4 regions of the Ornithinibacillus salinisoli genome follow, and region 2 is predicted to be linked to each of the others. Evidence: riboswitches for the same ligand, from Rfam matches in the RefSeq annotation. Region 2 holds a riboswitch; each other region holds the start of a gene.
The links. Region 2 has a riboswitch for cyclic di-GMP ahead of ACFSTA_RS20535 (hypothetical protein). Riboswitches for the same ligand answer to the same signal wherever they lie in the genome.

Region 1 (5,790 bases), on a different contig from region 2:
GTATAATAAATCCAAGCCATTTTACATCGGTGAGAATTTCCGTAAATTCAAGGGAGACATCAAAACCAATTCCTTTTTGGATACACCATGATTTTAACGCTTTAATTTCCTGAAAGATTAATGGCTCGATAGCTGTTTTTTCGATATATAAATCATTTTTAATGAATGGAATACGCTTTTGATGTAGTTGTTGATCCACTAATAAATGGACACGTAGCCACTCGTATCGTAATTGTGATCTCAGGTTTTCGTCATCCACTCGATCAATCATTAACTGCATGGCTGTTAATGGTGTCTTTACCTCATGAATCCAAGATAATAATTCATCTTTTTCTTGCTCCAGACTCGTTAGTTGGTCATTAATTTCCTCTTTATAGAATTCTGTCAATTGCTTCAGATGTTCTTCGATTAATGTTTCAAATGGTGTTTCTGCTTTTGGTATACTGGATAAATCAATAGTACGATCTGATTCTTGTACACTTCGATAGAACTTTGATTCTTTGTTATAACGGATGATGACAAAGGCACCCCAGCTAATGAGAGATAGGAAAACAATATATATCATCGGCATCAGCGCAATTGACGGATCAATGAAACTGATAAATATGAGTAATAGCTGTATGGCAATGAAGAAGATGATCCAGCTTCGTCTTTCTCTTAAAAACTTACGAATCATAAGGTAGCCTCTTCCTTAGCGATATATCCTTGTCCCACTTTTGTCTCAATATATTGTCCTAATCCAAGATCCTCTAATTTTTTTCTTAGTCGGTTTACATTAACGGTTAACGTATTATCGCTGACAAACCGCTCGTCGTCCCATAAACTCTTTATTAATTCGTCACGAGAAACAATTTCATTTTTCTTTTCGATTAAAATCTTTAAAATATACATCTCATTTTTTGTGAGTTCAACAGAGTTCGTATGCGTTGTTACGATGTTTTTGGCATAATCAATTGTTGCACCGCACCATGTCTTTAGGTCTAATTGCTGCTCCGTATTGTAATTATAAACTCGTCGAAGAACGGCTTGTATTTTAGCAATTAGTACATCGAAATGGAAGGGCTTTTGGATAAAATCATCTGCACCTAGCTGCATGGACATTACCATATCTGTTGGGTGATCACGAGAAGATAAAAAGATAATTGGCACATTCGAATGAGAGCGAATCATTCGGCACCAATGGAATCCATCGAATTTAGGTAACTGTATATCAATAATAACTAAATCAGGTTTATTTGTAGTAAATTCCTCAATGACATGCGCAAAATCAGAAATACCTTGCACATGGTAGGACCATTGAGACAATCTTTCTTTTATTTCCTGAAATAGGGTTGTATCATCTTCGATTAACATAATTTTAAACAATTGATTCACCACACAATTCCCGTAAGAATACTTTCCATATTATAGTAATATGATTCCAGTAACAATGTAAATAAATATATATCTACGTAAACGATCAAGTAAATATAAGAAAAAAAGAAGGAATTCTACCATATTTTAACGAAATTAGTTATATATAACTAGAGCAGATAGATTGTTTTACATAAATTCAAATGGGGATGATGTAATTTGGTCTGGATGAAACGTGATAATATTCATATAAATTATGAATGGATTCAATCCGAAGATCCATATGCGGAGGAAACACTTATTTTAATTCACGGTACTGGTCTAGACATGCATTCATGGGATTTCGTAATACCATATTTTCGTAAACACTATGATGTAGTTGTTTACGATTTGCGTGGCCATGGTGATAGTGATGCTGGCGAACAAAAGAGAACCGTTGAAATTCTTAGTGAAGATTTGAAATACCTATTATCTGAATTGGACATACAAAACTATCATTTTATCGCACAAGGTTTTGGTGGACTAGTTGCAGTCTACCTCGCTGCGCAAGATGAAGAAGTGAAACAACGGTTACGTTCCTTGATATTATTCAGTGTGCCATTTCATTACCCAAAGAAACTTGGAGACAAAGTTATTAATCAACGAAAAGAATTTGTAAATGGGCAGCGTAATGTATTAGAAATGGGGAAGAAGTTAGTCAACAACATATGCTATGACCTTACAGAAGACAAGGAAAAGATTTTACTACATGCTTTTGAAAAAGTGTCACCGGAAGTTTACTTTGATTTATTTCATACAAAGGATTTGCATCATGCAATTATGTATTTACAAAAAGTAGATAAACCAATACTAATCCTTTCTGGTTCAGAGGATGAGGTATTTCCTCCCGAATTAAATAGTGCGAGTCTCAACTTTAATCCGAATGCCAGATATTATACCGTACCATTCGCTTCGTTTTTAATACAGATGGATCAACCAGAAATTACATCGGAATGGATTCACAATTTTATTGAGAAACAAAACAACAACCAAAGAAACGTATCAGAGAATAATTATCAAGAAGAATTAACTTCGGAAATGTATTCAGAGATAAGAGGGATGTTTAGTGAAAAAAGAGAACATTATAATGAATTACACGTCCATATTATGAACGGTTTCGGTGTCGTTGTAAATGGGGAAAGAATCCATGAAGGATGGGGAAAACGAAAGGCTAAACAAATTCTTGTTTACCTAATCCTTCAACAATCGGTTACACGTGATGAGCTCTGTGACATATTTTGGCCAGAAGTAGATCTTATCCATGCTCGTAACCGTTTAAGGGTAGCCTTGCACCATTTAAAGCATTTGCTAGAAGCGGACCGTAAGACTAGTGCTTCTATTCTGGTGACCGAAAGAGAGCATGTTTTTTTACAAGGGAAAGTAAAGTCTGACTTACACAGTCATTTAGAAGCGATAGAAAATGCGCAATTACTTGAAGATGACAATCAAAAAGCTATGCAATATAAAAAAATACTAGCAGAAATTACGGATAATCCGTTACCTGGACTTTATGAAGAGTGGTTTCTAAATAAAAGAAATTGCATTGAAGAAAAATGGGGAGATATGTCGATATTCCTTGCTGATTGGTATGAAAAACAAGGCAAGATGAAAAACACTTTGTATTATTTAAAGACAGCATTAAAGTATAAAATAGATGATTTTCACTTGAATGAACGTGTGAATATCTTAGAACAACGCATGGTTTAAGACATTTTCTAGCTTCTGAAAAAGGGTGCAGTTCATCATAGTTATATAATTTTTTTCATGTGTAATGATACTGTAACGAGTCATTTGCTATAATTCAGGGTATAAATATTTGAAATCTTATTCCGCTGTTCAGAAAAAGGCAAACCTATTGAAAAGTAGGGACGCAAAGTCACAGATCTACAGTTGGGAACAATATGATGGCTGGGCTACCTGAAATACAATTGTATTTTAGGGGGGAACTATGATTAACTCTGTAAACGTGAGGCTTGATCAAGAGTGGGTGGAACTGATTCAAGAAGCAAAGGACATGGGGATGACCTTGGAGGAAGTTAGAGCGTTATTCCAGGAAAAGGGTATTAAGAATTTCTTTTTACATACCGAGAAAGAGATCCGTGTGTAGGAAAGTTAGAAATAAATAATGGATTGGACCTTACCTTTCTGGATGAGAAAGGTTTTTCTTTTGGAGGAAAATCACCCTTTATCTATCAAATACTACATTATAAAATGAAATATATATATAATAGATGATGACAGCAGTGGAAAAAGCAAAACGGTAAAAACCAAATTGCTATTTCTGAGTGACATCGTTTGTGGAATAAAGAAGCCCGCTACTAATCATTAGCGGGCTTCTTTACTTTGAAACAAACTTATTGCCGGTTATCCAAAACCGATAAGGATAATCCTTTGCTTCTCCGGAATTATGAATACCTATTCGTTTTCCTTGTGTAATACTATCTGGAGTAAAACCTTCCGCAATATAAAGTGGTGGCTCTAGGAATGAACGTCCGTAATCAGCAGTCGAAATCCCCATCGCCTTTGTAAGCTTCCCTGGTCCACTCGTTAGGTTTTCGATCTTTGTGACAGGTCTTCTTTTTTCCATTAAATGTAGTCCTTGCTTAGGCTCAACTGCACGAATCAAGACTGCTTCCGGTTGACCTATTTCTCCGCTCACAACATTTACTAGACAGTGCGTATGCATTGTATATGTATACACCATTCCAGCTTTTCCGAACATAATTTCTGTACGTTTCGTTCTCCTATTTTGAAAGCTATGGGCTGCGCGGTCGGTTGCACCTAAATACGCCTCTGTTTCCACAATATAACCGGAAGTATTTCCTTCCTCTGTTTCGTTCACTAACACACAACCAAGTAAGGATCTTGCTAATTCTAGTGTAGGTTGATCGTAAAAGGTTTCTGGTAAAGGCTGCATATGTATGTACTACTCCTTCCTATTTCCTCTAAGTATCTTTATCTTGAGACAAGCATAAAATTCAGTGAGGTAAATTGCAACTCTGCAAAACCTCACTGAATGAAATACTAGGATTCACTTTTAGAAGAGCTTGGTTATAAGAGGCGTTATATGTAAAGGCAACTAGTTATTCGTAAGGAATGACATATATACCATTATTCGGGATCCAATCGGCATATAAAACCTTCTCACTACTATTTATCCCTTTTGTCACAAGTTGCTTCTGCAGCCATGTTTCATCAAACCCTAGGCTTCGAATGTTATCTTCAATAACTTCTCCATCCATAATTAACGTGGTACTAAGATCAGTAGGTTGTGGTGGCAATTTTAAATCTTCTATGGTTACCTTTTGATATAAATGCTTCTTTAATACACTGATCGCTCCATTTGATTCTAGTATGGCGAATGCTACTTCCCGAATCGAGAAAATCTCACTTTGCCTTAGTAAACTTAATAGTTGATTGATATTCATCCGGTTCTTTTTTAATTGATGTCTATCAATTTTTCCATCACGAATAATAATGGAGGGGTTACTCTCCAATAATCCTCTTAAACTTTTATATTTTAACAGAATCTTTTCCATTGAAATCATTAAAATACCCCATAAGAGTACGGTGTAGATGATATATATCATACTTACTTTATCTTCATATATACCATTTCCTAGCAACTCTGATAATACGATTGCAGTAATAAAGTCAAAGGGGGTTAATTGATTAATAGTGGTTTTTCCTAAAATCTTCGTAATAAAAAACAGAAGAAAGAATCCAATGATGATCTTCAAAGAAACGTCGATAAAGCTTAACTCCATATTGCCCTCTCCTAAATCTACAAAGTAGAAACTATATTTCTATTAACAGTTTTGGCATTTTACAATAATTTATTCCTATGAAACTAATTTTTAAAAAGGTTAGCGGATGAAGCGGGAAAAACTTCGGAATCATGTACTAAACTTCTGCATAAGATGTATAAATACCGCGACCTATATGGAGGGAATACCATGGACATTCTAGGAAAAGTGAAGAGCTATCGAGAAGAGGAAAGACGCTTGCAGTGGGAAGGGACTTTCGCGGAGTATTTGGAAATTGTTAAAGAACGACCAGAAGTAGCCCAAACCGCACATTCCCGTGTGTATAATATGATCAAAGCATCAGGATTAACCGAGAGAGATGGTAAGAAAATGTACCATTTTTTTGGTGAAGAAATTTTTGGGCTAGAAGAAGCAATTGAAAGGTTAGTAGAAGAATACTTTCACCCAGCTGCGAAGCGACTAGATGTACGTAAGCGCATATTGCTATTGATGGGACCTGTGAGTGGAGGAAAATCAACCATTGTTACCATGCTGAAGCGAGGTCTAGAGCAATACTCACGGACAGATGAAGGCGCGGTGTATGCGATTAAGGGCTGTCCAATGCATGAAGATCCATTACACCTCATACCAA
Region 2 (5,790 bases):
AATTTCTTTGTCTCATTGAATACCTGTACATCTGCAACAATGTTATGACGTTCAAGTTGCGTTTGTAACACTTCCTTTAGTTCATTATCAATATCAGGATCAGTATCATTCGCTACCTTCACAATGGAGGTCTCAATTCTACCTTTTTCCTCTACCGTTAAATAATCATTTGCAATCGATTCAGATACAATGAGTTCAACCACCTGATAAAAATCTAGATCATCAAAATTAATCGTATCAACGATTTGTTTTCCGTCGGTATTTAAAGGGGATAGTTCTAACACGTTTAAGTTCTGATCTAAATGCGCCTCAATACTTGGATTAATATCAATGGCTGCAATATAGTGTGTCTCAGATTGATCTTGAATCATACTATTAGATAAAAAAGCAATAAACAAAATCGCCACCATTCCTATTGTAGATACAAGCTTGATGGGAATAGTATTCACTTTGGTAGAATACGTCCTTCTTTCACCTATCATTGGCATGTCATCTTCAGTTCGCAGTATGTTTTTGAATGTACCATCTTTGCAAAGAAGAACATATTCCGTCTCCGTCACTTTGGTCACGATGCCTTCAATTGTATGTTTTTTCATATTCTTACACCCCCTGGCCCGACTTGAACAAACGTTGCAAGATGTTTCCAATCCGAATGTAGCTTAATCATAATAATGGTAATCAGGTACTTTCGGTATCGCTCAATTGATTTCGATCTGTACCCTGTTCTTTTAGTAAACGCAGATACAGGAAAAACATTTTTATCTATTAAATCATCAATTAAATCTCGGTGTTTCATAAATTCAGTGGCCATTTCCATAACTTTGATTCGCGTTTTTTGATGTTTCGGGCTATGACTCTCTAACTCCTCAAAGGCAATGTTAAACTTACCTAACTTTTCATCAAGCTCTAATATTTCGTCCACGAGTGCTGAAGTTTGGTTTGTTTTTTGGTACGAATTTAATGATGCTATAATTTCAGCATGATCATGTTCTAACCCATCATTATCTGATATACGATGCACATGTCTCTTTTCTTTTCGAAAGTAGTCAATTAAATCTCGTTGAATTAATAAATATACATAATTTAAAAAGGTGCGCCCTTTTTCACTCTCGTATGTGTCTATTGCACGATTAAATGCAATAAGACCTATGCTAGTTTCATCACTACTCCAGTTCACATATCGTTTACAAATATGACCAACAGTATTTAAGATATATGGCCGATAGTGTCGAATCAATCGTTCTCTAGCAAATTCGTTGCCTTGTCTAACTTCTACTAAGGTCTCTTTTAGAATTGAAGTTTCCATGTTGCCCTCCTTGTAGAACTCTTATTAATAATCGTACTCTACTATCTACCTGAGGGTAAACCTATTTAACGAAGAATAGTACCCCCTTTTATTGGAAAAAGTGGGTACTATTGCATTCCATTTCATTATAATTGTAGTAACTATGGTGTAATTGAAGTCATTTCTTTGTGACCAACTGATGTGTGCTCTCCACCCGTATTTTGTTCTCCATGCTCAGATCTCTCCGAACCTTCCTCTTGTTTCTTACCATTAGCTGGTGTTATTTATTTTCTTCCGAAGCCGGTTCACCAATTTGAACTTTCCTCTGGTTAGCTTTTTCCGCAGCTTTACTTCTTATTTTTACTCTTCATCATCATCTTCATCTTCTTCATCTTCATCATCTTCATTATCTTCTTCTTCATCTTCATCTTCTTTTGCTTTCTCTTTGGCTTTTTCTGCTTTTTCTCGTGCTTTCTCTTGTTCTTTTTCTGCTTTTTCTTGCGCTTTCTCTAGTTTTTTCTCAGCTTTCGCTTGAGCTTTTTTTGCCTTTTCTTCAGCTTTCTTTGCCTTTTTTTCTGCTTTTTCTTGCGCCATTTCTTGTTTTTTCTCAGCCTTTGCTTGAGCTTTTTCAGCCTTTTCTTCTAATTTCTCTGCCTTTTGCTCTGCTTTCTCTTGTGCCTTTTCTTGTTCCACTTCTTCCGTTTCGGTAATTTCTACTTCTTTTTCTTCTTCAGTAGATTGTGCTTCTTCTGCTTTCTGAAGAGCTGCTAAATGTCTAAGCTCAGCCTTTTGTTGATTTTCTAATGCTTTTGCAATACCGGCCTTCGCAACTTCTGGTATATCTTCACGTTCTAGAAGGGCTTTTAGGTTTTCGGAACGTTTTTGACTATTTTCCACTATTGTTTCTTCCACTTCCGTTGTATCTTCACCTGACTCTTTTGCTTCTTCCATATCTTCTTCCAGCTGTTCCATATGCTCTTCATAATCCTCTAGTAACTCTTCTACTTTTTCTTCATTATCTTCCTCAAGAGATAATTCCGCTTCATTTAAGCGATCTTCTGCAAATTCATCTTGAAGAAGTGCCTTTTCACTATTTTCTTCCGTTAATTCATATTCTACGTCCTCTATTAATCGTGAGGTATCATAGAGATCTGAATCAGGATCAACTACTACTTCATTTTCCTCGGCATAAACATTTCCTGTAAATAATAAAACGATACTAAAAATACCTGTAGACATAATTTTTTTCATTGTAATACCACCTTTTCCATATTAAAAGAATTGTATGTTTTGTTTAAACTCTTCTATGATTGCTTGATTCGTTTCATAATCTTTAAGAGGGGTCATAAAAATAATAATTCCAGTTTGTTTCGTACCATTATTTAAATAGATATCTGTTCGAACACTATCTTTTCGATTCGTTTTTAAGGAAAGATACTGCTCTGTTTCCTCGATTGCCTCACTGTTACCGAATGACGCCTTTAATTCCCTTTTGATCTCATCTAGCGAACGTTCGTTGGAAACAGACGTTAAAATAACTTTCACTTTTCCATTTTTAAATACAATATTATTATCACGATCATCGGTATTTTCTTGCTCCTTTTTCCAGCCTGCTGTATCGACAACCTTAACCATTTCATCTTGATAAAGATAGTTTTGTTCCTCTTGCTGTTCTTCCATATCATTTCCTTCATCTAGTTGTGCCGTTTTATTTTCATCTTTTTGACACGCCCCTAATAGTAGAAGTAAAAATATACAGAAAAATAGAGTTAAGCTTGTCCTGTTTTTCAATCTGTCACCTCCATCCACTTCCTTATGAATCTAGTAAAAAGAGAGGGTCATTGCATTGTTTCGACGGCAGCTGGCTGACATAGAAATGCTCCTTAGTCCCTATAGCTTTGCGTCATCATTTTTCAATGATTTTGCCTTTCTCTCCATTCACTTATCTATACGTGAGTATGGTTCAAAATTTGGGGGGATTGGGTAAATTTTTTTAAGAAAATTGTATGGATTGTACACCCTTGTAAAAATACTGAAAAAAATCTTATTTACCGAGTGAAAACGAATAGGATAAAACACCTATAAATTTAACTAACCTATAAAACACACAATGTCTTTAGTACTGTTTTTCAGAAAAAATATGGTAGATCGTTGACTTCATTGGTAATGATTGCTAATTTTATTACTTGATGGGAGGAGATAGTAGTGCAAAAATATTTCAAACTGATTATGGTTATTTTATTCTCCGGATTACTTTTAATAGGTTGTAGTTCAGATGATGATACTACAGAACCTGTACAAGGAAACTCAGATTCAGGTACTAACGAAGGTGAATCGGATTCGAACACGGAAGAAAATGATTCCAATTCGGAGGTGGGTGAACCAATAGTCACTGAAATTCATTCTCTTCAGGAAGAGGAGGATATTTCTCGAGATAATATTTCCATTAATTATGATGGAAGTGTAGTATTTTTTAATCTAGAAGATGATACAGGCGAGGATGAAGAGAGGACACCATATTTTTATTACAACGGCGATATGATTGATGCTTCATCTATAGATAGTTTTACAGATTGTATCTTCTCTATGAAAGAATCAGATACAATCTATTTTACAGGCTCTTGTAAGGATGAAAACGAAACTAGAGTTTCCGTTGTGTATGATATTACAGAAAACACTATTACACATTCTACCGATAGTGATAGAAACTTAAAAGTACTGAATGACGGTAGAGTTTTATTTACAGTAGAGTACAGTGAAGATGGAACGATTTATGAATTAACAGAAGACGGAGAAGAGCCTTTTATTGAAATAGAAGATATGCCAACAATATTAGGCTTTAATTTTGACCATAATGGTGAAGTTTTCTTCATCTATGGAGCTAATGATGAAAATTGGAATTCCTATGTATACGATACAACTAGCGACTCAGAACCCGTTCCATTTCAATCGGTTCCGGATGATGATGAAGCGACAACTGTTGAAGGCAGAATTTCTCCAGACGGAAAGTACATTATGTATCGATATCGTGGAGTAACTGGTGGAAAACATTATAATTATGTTGACAGTTATATATATGATAGAGACACCGAAGAAGAGATCCAGTTAGGACATGGTTTTGAAATGAATTTTGTCCGACCTAATGGATATGTGATCGATGAAATAAGGGAATATGGACAGGTTATATTTAATGTGGATACAAATACATGGCTAGGACCTGATACGGCTGATATTACCTATTTTGATTCCACATATAAAGATGAGTACCTTGATGATACGGATAGCGATGATTTCCAAAGATCCAGTTTTGTAGCACTTTCTGGAGATGGTGAAACCGTCCTTACATTAGATAGGTTTAGAGCGTTAGGAGAAGACGACGAAGACTTTTCAAAATTACAAACGATATCCACAGAGAATTATATACAGTTCTTAGAAGAATATGACATTGAAATTGATTTCGAACCATCCCCATTTAATGAAAATGGTGCGTAAATAGACACAAAATGAGAGGAAAGGTAAACGAATAATACGTTTACCTTTCCTCTCCTCATTCTGGGTCGAGGGGTCTGTCCCTCCGTCCCGAGGGGACTGACCCTTCGTCCCGTCTAATTATGCTTTGAATTTTGTAATCATGGATTGTAATTCTTGCGCAAGGTGGTTCAATTCTTCAGCAGCATCTGATAATTGGTTAACGGATTCAACTTGTTCAGATGTACTCGCTTCTATTTCTAATGCGAATTCAGAATTATTACTTGCAACAACCGTTAATTCCTTAACTGACGAAGATGCTTCTTCGGTACCAGCAGAAATTTCTTGAGAAGCAGCAGAAATATCCTCAATTTTATTCGTAACTTGTTCTGTAAATGCTTTAATTTTCTCGAATAACTCTCCCGTGGTATGTGCGTATTCCGTTCCTTTTTGTGCTTCATTTGTTCCGATCTCCATAGCAGAAACAGCATTACTTGTTTCCATTTGAATTTCTTCGATAATTTTGGAGATTTTTTCCGTTGACTCACTGGATTCCTCTGCTAATTTTCTAACTTCCTGTGCAACAACAGCAAACCCTTGTCCATGTTCACCTGCTCGCGCTGCCTCAATTGCTGCGTTTAAGGCAAGTAAGTTGGTCTGCTCCGAAATGCCTGTAATAACTTCTAGAATACTACTAATTTCATTCGAACGGTCTTGTAAAGAGGTTACTACTTTACTTGATTGTTCCACTGTTTTGTTAATGGTATCCATTTGAGATATCACATTTTGGATAGCGGATAAACCATCATGAGAAACAGATGCCATATCCTTCGAAACTACCGTAATATCTTGTGACGAGCTTGCAACTCCCTCAATTTCACTTGCCATCTGTTCAATTGCATTGGAAGACTCCATAATAGCAGCTTCTTGTGTTTGAATACCACTTGTCATTTGCTTGATATTATCACTTATATGGACAGATGTTTCTTTCGATTGATCCGTTACATTTTTTACAAGGTCTGAAGACTGTAAAACCG
Region 3 (5,790 bases), on a different contig from region 2:
AGCACGAGGTATTAAGTGACTTAGCTGAGGAAGTTGTTTCTGAAATACAAGCGGTGAATGGTGTGTATAATCCTACTACAGCGGCATCAGAAGGTGTGCCGCAAATGAACATTGAAATAAATAATGAAAAAGCGGCTATGTACGGATTAACTCAAGATCAGATATTGGGACAAATTAGCCTCCAATTTACGGGGCAACTAGCAACTCAATATCGTGAGGAAGGACATGAAATGGATGTCACACTTCTATATCCCGAAGATCAGCGTAGTACTATCAGCGATTTACAGGATTTGAAAGTGACAACACCAACTGGAGCAGTGATACCTTTAGAAGAGGTTTCTGATTTTCAGGAAATGCAAGGACCTGTTTCGTTATTACGACAAAATCAACAACCACAAATGAATATAACGAGTGATGTTGTGGATCGTGACTTAGCAAGTGTCGTATCAGATATAGAAGATAGATTAGCGAGTATGTCTATTCCTGAAAATTACTCTTACTCGTTAGGTGGGCAAGCGGAAGACATGACGGAATCATTTACTGATTTAGCGCTAGCCCTTGTCTTCTCCATTTTTTTAGTGTATGCGGTAATGGCAATTCAATTTGAGAACTTCCTATTCCCGTTTATTATTATGTTCTCTCTTCCAGCAACTGTTGTTGGTGTTATGGGTGGATTGTTTGTTACTGGATTACCGTTAAGTATCCCAGGTTTTATCGGAATCATTATGCTCGCCGGAATAGTTGTGAACAACTCGATCGTACTTGTTGATTACATCAATATTTTACGGAGGAGAGGTATGGACCGATTTGAGGCAATTATTGAAGCCGGAAAGAGCAGATTACGTCCTATCCTTATGACGACATTAACAACGATCCTAGCGATGATACCGCTAGGTCTTGCGTTAGGAGAAGGTGCGGAAATGCAGCAACCATTAGCTGTTACGATTATCTTTGGTTTAAGTGTTTCAAGTATATTTACACTGGTATTGATTCCGGTCGTATATACCTTGTTCGATGATCTAACAGGTAAAATTGTCCGACGAAAGAAAAAAGAAGCATAATTTTTGTGGGAAAAGCTCCTTTGGGGGCTTTTTCTTATGTGTGTGGTAATGTGCTCTGATTGTGTTTTATCTTCATTTATTGGTTAGCTTATGGTTAGTGTAGTGGGATTTTTTGGTATAGTAATCAAGCGGACAATTGTTCTCTTATTTGTGACAGATTATGCTTTTGAGAGTCTAGGAGGACATCTGTTCCTTTATTAACTGAAAATACAGGTATTCTCGTCCTAATTGGTGCAATTAACGTACTTCATGTCCACAAACACTTTCAAATGGATGTTATTTTATGAAATAACGTATCCCATGTCCGCACCTCCCTTAGGTTAGAAAAAATAATCGGAATAATATACTAATACTACTAAAAAAAGCTATTTCCGTCCAAATCTCTATTCATTTACTATAAAATGGACGAAAAACATGTAATATAGTTGGATTTGGCTATTAATGTTTGCTAAATATTACCGATATAGTAAAATAGAGATATAAATAAGAAATAGGAAAGGTTGATAGAAATGAATAAAACAGAATTAGTAAATGCAGTAGCAGAGAAAAGTGAACTTTCAAAGAAGGATGCAACAAAAGCTGTAGACGCAGTATTTGAATCTATCTCTGACTCATTAAAAAGTGGAGACAAAGTACAATTAATCGGTTTCGGAAACTTTGAAGTACGTGACCGCGCAGCTCGTACTGGAAGAAATCCTCAAACTGGGGAAGAAATCCAAATTGCTGCTAGCAAAGTTCCTGCATTCAAGCCAGGAAAACAACTAAAAGAATTAGTGAAGTAAGTATAATCATAAAAGGAGTTCTGTCCAATGAGGACAGAACTCCTTTTTTACGTTAACAACTTGCTTTAATTGTATAGTTCCCATGTCTAACAACTGTGTTTGGCATTTCATACCCTAATATCTTGGCAGCTTCCCTAGATATTTCAACTAATACACTATTATCCCTTACAAGAAAAACTGTTCCTTCGCACAGATTATCTCTTCGATCAAAAAGAATTACATCTCCTATACCTGCTTTTTCCATTTCTGATGATAAACTATTTTCTTTATTCATCATTAGCCTCCTTTTAAGATAACGATATCTTTACTTGTCGAGCTGTTTTTTGACTGATGATTTTCTCATATGCAGTTGTAAGGTTTTGTAAACAGTCTTTTCGGAATGAATCATCACATATATAATCATATGAAATTTCATTCTCTAATAATGAGTAAAATGATTTAATTTGATCTATTTCTGATAATTTTTTCGGTCGATTCTTAGCAGCTACTAATAGTTCTCTTTCGAAGTACTCGATTGTACCAAACAATACTGTCAATAGAACATCCACCTTTCATATAGAAAAAAATCTTATGTAAAAGGGGCATTCCCAAATCAGGTATAAAAAAATCCACCTCTAAATATGGTGGATAAAGATGTCTTCAAGATTTGCAATACTTTTTTACCCAATCCCTGTGGCGGTCCGACGATCTTAGTCTGATGACCTTAGACTCGTAACTTTGCGTCCTTATTTTTCAATAAGTTTGCCTTTTACATATATTAATGTTATCTAAATAATATAACTTTTGAACGATATTTTCAATATATTTCGTCACTTTTAGACAAAATTACCTATTTATGGTAGGTAATTCGCACTAAATTATAGCGGATAAAAAAGAATGAACTGGTGAAATAATTTATAAAAGTCAAGCACGCGATTTTTTAGTAACTAGTTTTCGAATGATTTGATTAGCAACCTCCGAGAACATTAAACCAATCGCTATACCTCCAGCTAGCAGCATAACTTTGGCAGAATATTGAATCGCATTGTAATAATCATTTTCCACGAAATTACGCATTGCTTCGTATGCAATTCCGCCTGGAACAAGAGGAATGATCCCAGAAACATTAAATACGATAATAGGTGTTTTATAAATCCGTGCTAATATATGACTGAAAACGGCTACTAACATGGCACCGAAAACAGTTGCTGGAACAGCATCCATACCATTTTGTACGAGAACAAAATACAAAATCCAACCAGCCATACCAACAAATCCACATTGAATAAGAGCCCTTCGAGGAGCATTAAAAAGAACACCAAAACCAGCCGCAGCAATAAAACTAGTAACCAACTGCGCAACAATAACCATAACCCAAAACTCCTAACTTATAAAGTGCCTGTCACCGACAAAATTCGACAGGTGACAGGCACCGACATTTTTCGACATTACTAGGCGAAGGCGAGGATGGCGGCGATGCCTGCTCCGATGGCGAATGCGGTGAGTATTGCTTCGACTCCTTTGGAGACGCCTGCAACGAGGTGGCCTGCCATTAAGTCGCGGACCGCATTCGTGATATGTAAACCTGGAACTAATGGCATGACGGCCCCAATAATTATTTTATCCAGTTCCATTCCTAATCCGGTTGTAATAAATACCCATGCCGTCAACCCAATGATTAAGGATGCAAAGAACTCTGCTATGAAGCGGATTTCCACGAACCTTTCAACCCCTAACATCCCAGCAAATCCTAATCCTCCTGCAATAAAAGCGGGAAGGAAGTCTGTCCATGTGCCGCCAAACATGATGGTAAAGCAGCCACTCACTAGTGCAGCAGCAAGAATTTGTATCTTGTGAGAGTAGAAAAGGCTCTTGGATTCTAATCGCTTCAAGGATTCCAGTGCCTCATCCAACGTGAGTTCATTAGCTGTGATCATGCGAGAAATCCGATTAACTTCGGCTATTTTATATAAATCTGTCGTACGCTTGGCAATCCGCATGAAGTTAGCAGCCTCAGCCCGATCAACGGAAAAATTAATCCCGGTTGGTGTTGCATAGCTTTGTGGATTTGCGATATCAAAAGCCCTTGCTATCCGATCCATCGTATCTTCCACACGATAAGTTTCGGCGCTACACTCCAACATTATTTTTCCTGCCAACATACAAACCTTTGTAATTTTACTGTGATTATCCAAATCTCTACCAACTTTCAAAACGCCAATTTCTTATCATATTATAGTAGGAAATAGTACTTTATGAAAGCAATACAAAAAAAGTGCCCTACACACGTGTAGGCGCACAGAAAATTTTTAACGACTTAATTTATGCGGGTGTCATCATAAATAGTGAGACGAGAGCGATAATAGGAATCGCATTAACAAGTGCTACCCCAACCATAGCAAATGTCGTAACAAGTTGTTTAGACTCCTCTGGAACTCCAACAGATCGTTGTAAAAATACAAAAAAGGTTCCAATAACCATTGTTAAAATGACAATGATCCCAGGGATAAATAATTCTTCAATCGATGCAACTTCTTCCATATTGGCGATTCCAAAAATAATGAGAATGAGAGGAACTGTTTCGCTTAGTGCTGCTCCGATGAAAAAATTTTGTTGTAACTTTCCAGATTGGTCCGGATTTTCCTTTAATTTTTCCATATTAATTTTAAAGACAATGAGCATCGGCACTACGGCCAAAATCGCTGCTAATACAAATACATAAGGACTCATAACAACACTCCTATAAGAAATTAATAAGTTCGCGCTAATATTACCACATCATTCCAATTATCTCAATTGTAAAAATACATTGACGTTAATTTGATCAAATTTGCAAGTATGATTATCAGTAGCTATAATTTAGGCAAGAATACTATCATACGCAATCTATCTTAATTATAGGAGAATATTATGCTGCCATACGTCGATTTCATAATCGCTTTTTTTATCGCACTTATTTCATCATGGTTACTTACGTATCCAGTTAAAAAATTATCGATGAAGGTTGGGACAGTTGACTTCCCTAACCAACGAAAAATACATACAAAGGTGACACCTAGATTAGGTGGTTTGGCTATTTTCCTTGGAGCCTTTTTAGGAGCCATCTACCTACAACCACATCATGAACATTTACCTGAAATCGTTGTTGGTGCTGTTATCATCATCATTACAGGGGCATTAGATGACCGATTCACATTACGTCCTGTAGCAAAACTAACTGGCCAGCTAATAGCCGCTTCGTTTCTTATATCAGGTGGACTAATTATTGAGCGGATCACGATCCCACTTTTTGGCATTGTTGATTTAGGATTTTTTAGTGTATTAATTACGGTTCTATGGATCGTCGGGATTACCAATGCGATCAATCTTATTGACGGATTGGATGGTCTTGCAACAGGGGTAACAACGATTGCATTAACAAGTCTGTTTATCATGGCTATTATTGATACACAACTACTCGTAGCATATTTTTGTATTGTCTTAATCGGAGCGAATCTCGGATTTTTGTATCATAACTTTTATCCAGCAAAAATTTATATGGGTGATACGGGATCTAATTTTTTGGGTTATATGATCGCAGTAGTATCCATTTTAGGTTTATTTAAAAATATTGCCTTATTCAGTTTTGTACTTCCGATAATCGTGCTGGCGGTCCCAATTTTTGATACACTTTTCTCGATAATACGCCGTGCATTGAAAAAGGAAAACATCATGATGGGGGATCAAAAGCATATTCATTACCAGATACTCGCGGCAGGTTATAGCCATCGCAAAACGGTTTTGATCTTGTATGGAATAAGCGCGTTGTTTGGCGTGCTAGCCATTCTACTATCAAATGCCTCAATTACAACGAACCTAATCTTTATGTTCATCCTTCTAATGTTACTTCACATCCTTGCAGAAATTGCTGGACTTGTGTTAGGAGGGAAGCGGCCAGTTCTTAGTATGCTGGGAAGCTTGATTCGTAG
Region 4 (5,790 bases), on a different contig from region 2:
TAACTTGCCAATTACCGGATTACCAACAACTCTTTCTACAATTGTTAATGCTTGTAAGATTGGAACAGAACTAGAAACAAGGGAAGATAATGTTCTAGTCATCCGTGCAATAGCAGATTTCTGTAGCAACTTACCGAACACTGGCAATTTAAATAAAATGAAATGGGTATAGAAATGAAATCTTTTATCATTTTTATATAAAAGTAGGACTACACCAATAAACAACGCTATAACGATCAATCCAAGCCACCAAGCTTCTTTAATAACATTACTCATACCTACTACTAGTTCGGTAATAGCTGGTAGTTCTCCACCAAATTCAGTAAAAGTTGCTGTTATACTAGGAACTATTGACACCATCAAAAAGATCACAACTGCAATAATAATTATCAATAGAACTGCCGGATAAGCCAGCGTCGATTGAACCTTTTTCTTTATGTTATTTTGTTTCTCAAAATAACTGGCTAATCGATCCAATGTATCATCCATATTTCCAGTTACTTCCCCCGCACGGAGCATATTAACAAATAGAGTTGGAAAAATTCTCGGTTGTTTTTCAGCTGCCGCAGAAAAAGCATGTCCTTCCTTCAAATCTTTTTCCACTAAATAGAGTGCTTTTTTCAACCCTTTACTTTCTGTTTGCGCAGCAAGAATAGTAGTTGCTTCGACAATGGAAACTCCTGCACGAATTAAAGTGGCAAATTGCCTACAATACAGGACAAAGTCTTGATTTTTAACCGAGTTTCCTCCTAGTGAAATATCTTTGTTAAAAATAGTTGCCTTTGTTTCTGTTAAATCACGTGGGCTAATCCCTTTTTCTCGAAGCTCGGCTATGGCCAGGGATCTGGAGACACTTTCTATTGTTCCTTTTTTCAATATTCCTTTTGAAGTTCGCCCGACATATTTATACACTGGCATTAATAATCACCTACACCAGGAAGGAATTCCTTAGCAACTTCGTTTTGTATCAATCCATTTGTTAGTAAGTTCGTGATAGACATCTCTAAGGTATGCATTCCTGCAGAACGGTTCGTTTGTAAAACATTCGGAATTTGATCTACCTTCTCATTACGAATTAAGTTTCCAACCGCGGGTAAATTGACTAAAATTTCTGTCGCAGCTATTCTTCCTGATCCATCAGTTCTTGGAAGTAGTCGTTGCGAAATTACTCCTGTAAGAACAGATGCTAGTTGAATCCTGATTTGAGCTTGTTGATGTGGTGGAAATACATCAATTATGCGATTAATTGTTTGTGCAGCACTATTCGTATGTAAGGTTGCCAGTACGAGATGACCTGTCTCAGCAGCGGTAAGAGCAGTTGAAATCGTTGTGTGATCTCGCATTTCACCAACTAATATAATATCTGGATCTTGTCTTAAAGCAGATCGTAGTCCGTTGGCAAAACTTTGCGTATCCGTACCAACTTCTCGTTGATTAATGATAGATTTCTTATGGCTATGTACAAATTCAATCGGATCCTCAAGAGTTATTACATGCTTCGATTTACGTTGATTTACATAATCAATCATAGCCGCCATAGTAGTTGATTTTCCAGACCCTGTTGGACCAGTTACTAGAATTAACCCCTGAGATTTCAGTGCTAATTCTTGTAAGACCGTAGGCATTTGCAATTGCTCCAATGAAGGAATTGCTTGTGGAACGACTCTTGCTACAATTCCAATATTCCCCAACTGATGATATACATTAATTCGATAGCGAGAAACATTTTTTATACTATAGGAAGTATCGATCTCGCCTTCGTTCATTAAGCGATCCCAATCTGATTCTGATAGTAATTCTCTAGCGAGTTCTTCTGTATGATTTCGTGTCAACACTTCTTCTCCGTTGAGAATTAGGTTCCCATTAATTCGATAAACAGGGGGAGAATCTACTGTAAGATGCAAATCGGATGCTTGGCTAATATATGCTTTTTTCAAGAGTTCATTGATAGTAAATAGCAATTTAATCCCTCCTATTCCATTGAAGCAACTCGCAATACTTCTTCCGTCGTCGTTAATCCCTGTGATACCTTTTCTAGACCGTCCTCAATTAAAAATTTTATACCACTTTTTTTGGCATAATCTCTTATTTCCCCTCTAGTACTTGTATTCATAACGAAACGTCGGATCTGGTCATCAATAGGAAGAACTTCATGTATGGCTATCCTTCCGCGATATCCAGTCATCCCACAGCTAGAACATCCTTTTCCTCTATTGACAGATGTTACTTCAATTCCTGCTTTATTAAATAGTTCCATTTCACGTTCTGTAACACTTACCTGTGTATTGCAATCCGAACATATTCTTCTTACTAATCGCTGACCGACAATACCATTTAATGAAGAAGCAATTAAAAAGGATTCAATACCCATATCGATTAAGCGAGTTAATGCTGCAACAGCACTATTTGTATGTAGTGTACTTAAAACAAGATGTCCAGTTAATGAAGCACGAACGGCAATTTGTGCTGTTTCAAAATCACGAATTTCACCAATCATAATTATATCTGGATCTTGACGTAAGATAGATCGAAGACCATTTGCAAACGTCATACCGATTTCCTCTTTCACCTGTACCTGATTAATACCTTGTAGCTGATATTCAACTGGATCCTCGATTGTAACAATATTCACTTCTTCACTATTTAGTCGATTTAATGCAGCATATAGCGTAGAGGATTTCCCTGAACCTGTAGGCCCGGTAATAAGGATAATTCCATTTGGCTTTTCAATCATACTTTTAAAATTTCTTAAATTACTTGTCGTAAATCCTAATTTATCTATATCATTTAATGCATTTGACAAATCTAGTATCCGCATCACTATTTTTTCCCCATAGACAGATGGAAGGGAAGAAACACGGATATCGAGCGGTTTATAATTGATATCCATTTTTATCCGTCCGTCCTGAGGGATTCGGCTTTCCGTAATATTGAGATTACTAATGATTTTAATCCGCGCAATGAGTACGTTTTGCATATATCGAGGTAATGCTCTCTCTGTTCGAAGCATCCCATCTACGCGATAACGAACTCTCAGCTCCGTTTCTTGTGGATCAAAATGAATATCACTTGCTCTCTGGGCTACTGCATTAGCTATAATTTGATTGACAAGTCGTACAATCGGAGAATCTTCATCTGTAATCCCTGTTTCATCAATACTTTCCTCTGGTGCAAAGTCTCCCATTACCTCTTTAATCGATTCCTGTATATCATAATACTTTGTAATTGTTCGATATAGTGAATCCTTGGTCGCAATACCAGGAGTAATCTGAAAACCAGTTGCCATCCGAAGTTCTTCCATTGCAAAATAGTCCATGGGATCAGCCATCGCGACAAAAAGCTTGTTGCCATCGACCCTAATTGGCATGACCGTATGTCTTTTTGCTAATTCTTTTGGGACTAATTGTACTAGTTCCTCGTCTATTGGATATTGATAAAGATTGATATGCGGAATTCCAAGTTGAAATTCAAGTACCTCAATTAATTGTTGCTCTGAAATATACCCTTCTTTAAGTAACGCATCGCCTAACTTTTCATCAGATGATTTTTCAGAAAGTGTTGCAGCTAATTGTTCTTCCGTAATTAACCCTGAGTGAACAAGCAAATCCCCTAGTCTCTTTCTAGCCATCGAATATCTCACCTCCATCACAATAAAATTATATTTTTAGGATAGTTAATTACTAACGCTTCTTATGTAGTATTTTATTCCTAGTCAACTAGTAAAAAAAGACAATAAAAGCCCCTACATAATCATAAATTGTGTAAAGGCCGGTTGCATCAGTAGCTCAACACGATCGAGATGCCCATAATAAGATCGTATATCAAAGCTTCCTCTTTAATTGTTGTTTAGTACTTTCGTATTAATTTTATAGTATCAACGTATTACATATTCGTCAACAACATTCCGATGTTTCCCAACTTCCATTATTAAAAAAAATATATTTCTATAAAATTAATCGTACATACCATGAAATCAAATGTTCAGAAAAGAAATAAGATATTAGTGTGGCTAACACAATATATGGTCCAAACGGAACTGGTTGTTTCCTTTTAGTTATTCCAAGTAAGATTAATAGCATACCTAGTACAGATCCAATGAAACATGCTAGAAAAAAGGCGATCAAGACTTTTTCCATTCCTAACATAAGACCTAGTAACCCAAATAATTTCATGTCGCCTGCTCCCATACCTCCACGACTTATAATAATGATGATTGCAATGATACTAAATCCTATTGCTCCACCAGCTACAGCTGACCACCAAGGCTCCAACGGGTCAATAACATTCATTATGATAAATAAAGGCAAGAAAAATAGAAGTACTTTATTGGGAATTAACATATAAACAATATCTGATACAAGGATAATCATGGAAAGGGAAATTAATAGAAGCGCCTTCCATAATTCTGCATCAAAACCGATCATGACATAGCTAAAGGCGAATAAAAATCCGGTAATAACTTCGACTAGAGGATATATATAAGATATTTCTGTTTTACAGTTTCTACATTTTCCATGTTGTATTATAAAAGATATTACAGGAATAAGTTCATACCATGAAAGTTGGTTATGACAGGAGGGACAAACGGAACGGTCATTTGTAAATTGTTGACCTTTAGGGACCCGTAGTCCGACGACATTAAAAAATGATCCAAATATTAAACCTATGATTCCGAATAGAATAATTATAGTTGTTTGCATTAACACTGACTCCCCCTCACCGTCAGAAAACTGTTTACATTATACCATTATTGTTCCCTGTATAATATCTATATTTTTCCATCATAAATAAAACGTAACACGCTCACGTGTTACGTTTTACAATTAGTTGTATGTTTACAACACCAATTCTTCCCCAATTTCCATCTTACGCGCTTTCCCGTTCTTTACTTTTTGAACAAAGTCATCTGGATTCTGCTCAATTACAGGGAACGTATTATAATGAACCGGAACAACAACTTTTGCTTTTATCCATTCTGCTGCAATCATCGCATCCTCAGGTCCCATAGTAAAATTATCCCCAATTGTAATAAATGCAAGATCGATATCATTCATTTCCCCATACATTTTTAAATCCGTAAATAATGCTGTGTCCCCTAAATGATAGATCGTTTTCCCTTCTACCGTTAACAAAATTCCACCTGGCATTCCAGTATAAATAATCGAACCATCCTCTTCCGTATAAGAAGATCCGTGAAACGCTTGCGTGAATTTAACATGTCCAAACTCAAAGGTACGAGCACCACCAATATGCATTGGATGAGTAGAAATACCTTTTTGTCCTAAGTACAATGCCAATTCATTAGGAGCAACAACTAAGGCACCTGTTCGTTTAGCAATCTCTACTGTATCTCCTACATGATCGTTATGACCATGTGTCAGTAGAATTACGTCAGGTTCAACCTTATTTGCATCTAAATCACACGCTTCATTACCAGATATAAAGGGATCGATTAATATAGTGTGTGTACTTGTTTTTACTTTAACTACGGAATGTCCATGATACGATACTTTCACGATAATCTCTCCTTTTTTATGTTGTTATATAGTATATATTCGATATTTATTTTACAATATCCTTTTTTACATAAGATGTTTTCTAATTGTTCCATTAGTTCCCGAGTTTGCTAAATAGTTCTGGACTGTCCATAGTTGAACTGTGGCATTAATCTATATAAAGCCATGCCAAGAACCTTTAACTATGAAAAAGAGTGACTCCCATTTGAAGTCACTCCCTCTATTATTGTAAATGACCTAATACATCATCGTATTCCAGTCCGTGTGCCTCAGC

Region 1: linked by a shared signal. The riboswitch ahead of ACFSTA_RS03675 (anti-repressor SinI family protein) and the one ahead of ACFSTA_RS20535 (hypothetical protein) in region 2 are both predicted to bind cyclic di-GMP.
Region 3: linked by a shared signal. The riboswitch ahead of ACFSTA_RS09110 (hypothetical protein) and the one ahead of ACFSTA_RS20535 (hypothetical protein) in region 2 are both predicted to bind cyclic di-GMP.
Region 4: linked by a shared signal. The riboswitch ahead of ACFSTA_RS10900 (GspE/PulE family protein) and the one ahead of ACFSTA_RS20535 (hypothetical protein) in region 2 are both predicted to bind cyclic di-GMP.

Annotation. Positions count from the first base shown of each region.
Region 1 is NZ_JBHUMI010000008.1:12,565-18,354, forward strand. It holds gene ACFSTA_RS03660 (sensor histidine kinase) at 1-676, opposite strand, end outside; gene ACFSTA_RS03665 (response regulator transcription factor) at 673-1,365, opposite strand; gene ACFSTA_RS03670 (alpha/beta fold hydrolase) at 1,582-3,099, shown strand; cyclic di-GMP riboswitch class I at 3,228-3,313, shown strand; gene ACFSTA_RS03675 (anti-repressor SinI family protein) at 3,341-3,499, shown strand; gene ACFSTA_RS03680 (DNA-3-methyladenine glycosylase) at 3,731-4,309, opposite strand; gene ACFSTA_RS03685 (DUF421 domain-containing protein) at 4,476-5,159, opposite strand; gene ACFSTA_RS03690 (PrkA family serine protein kinase) at 5,349-5,790, shown strand, end outside.
Region 2 is NZ_JBHUMI010000046.1:36,585-42,374, reverse strand. It holds gene ACFSTA_RS20550 (anti-sigma-I factor RsgI family protein) at 1-596, opposite strand, end outside; gene ACFSTA_RS20545 (sigma factor) at 593-1,306, opposite strand; partial or broken gene ACFSTA_RS20540 (DUF5667 domain-containing protein) at 2,192-2,524, opposite strand; gene ACFSTA_RS20535 (hypothetical protein) at 2,558-3,076, opposite strand; cyclic di-GMP riboswitch class I at 3,139-3,222, opposite strand; gene ACFSTA_RS20530 (hypothetical protein) at 3,491-4,777, shown strand; gene ACFSTA_RS20525 (methyl-accepting chemotaxis protein) at 4,895-5,790, opposite strand, start outside.
Region 3 is NZ_JBHUMI010000014.1:387,332-393,121, reverse strand. It holds gene ACFSTA_RS09125 (efflux RND transporter permease subunit) at 1-1,061, shown strand, start outside; gene ACFSTA_RS09120 (HU family DNA-binding protein) at 1,571-1,843, shown strand; gene ACFSTA_RS09115 (DUF2187 family protein) at 1,896-2,117, opposite strand; gene ACFSTA_RS09110 (hypothetical protein) at 2,131-2,379, opposite strand; cyclic di-GMP riboswitch class I at 2,515-2,599, opposite strand; gene ACFSTA_RS09105 (threonine/serine exporter family protein) at 2,747-3,193, opposite strand; gene ACFSTA_RS09100 (threonine/serine exporter family protein) at 3,274-3,984, opposite strand; gene ACFSTA_RS09095 (hypothetical protein) at 4,145-4,552, opposite strand; gene ACFSTA_RS09090 (glycosyltransferase family 4 protein) at 4,733-5,790, shown strand, end outside.
Region 4 is NZ_JBHUMI010000016.1:59,644-65,433, reverse strand. It holds gene ACFSTA_RS10910 (type II secretion system F family protein) at 1-918, opposite strand, end outside; gene ACFSTA_RS10905 (type IV pilus twitching motility protein PilT) at 918-1,961, opposite strand; gene ACFSTA_RS10900 (GspE/PulE family protein) at 1,973-3,628, opposite strand; cyclic di-GMP riboswitch class II at 3,758-3,841, opposite strand; gene ACFSTA_RS10895 (prepilin peptidase) at 3,945-4,700, opposite strand; gene ACFSTA_RS10890 (metal-dependent hydrolase) at 4,836-5,516, opposite strand; gene ald (alanine dehydrogenase) at 5,740-5,790, opposite strand, start outside.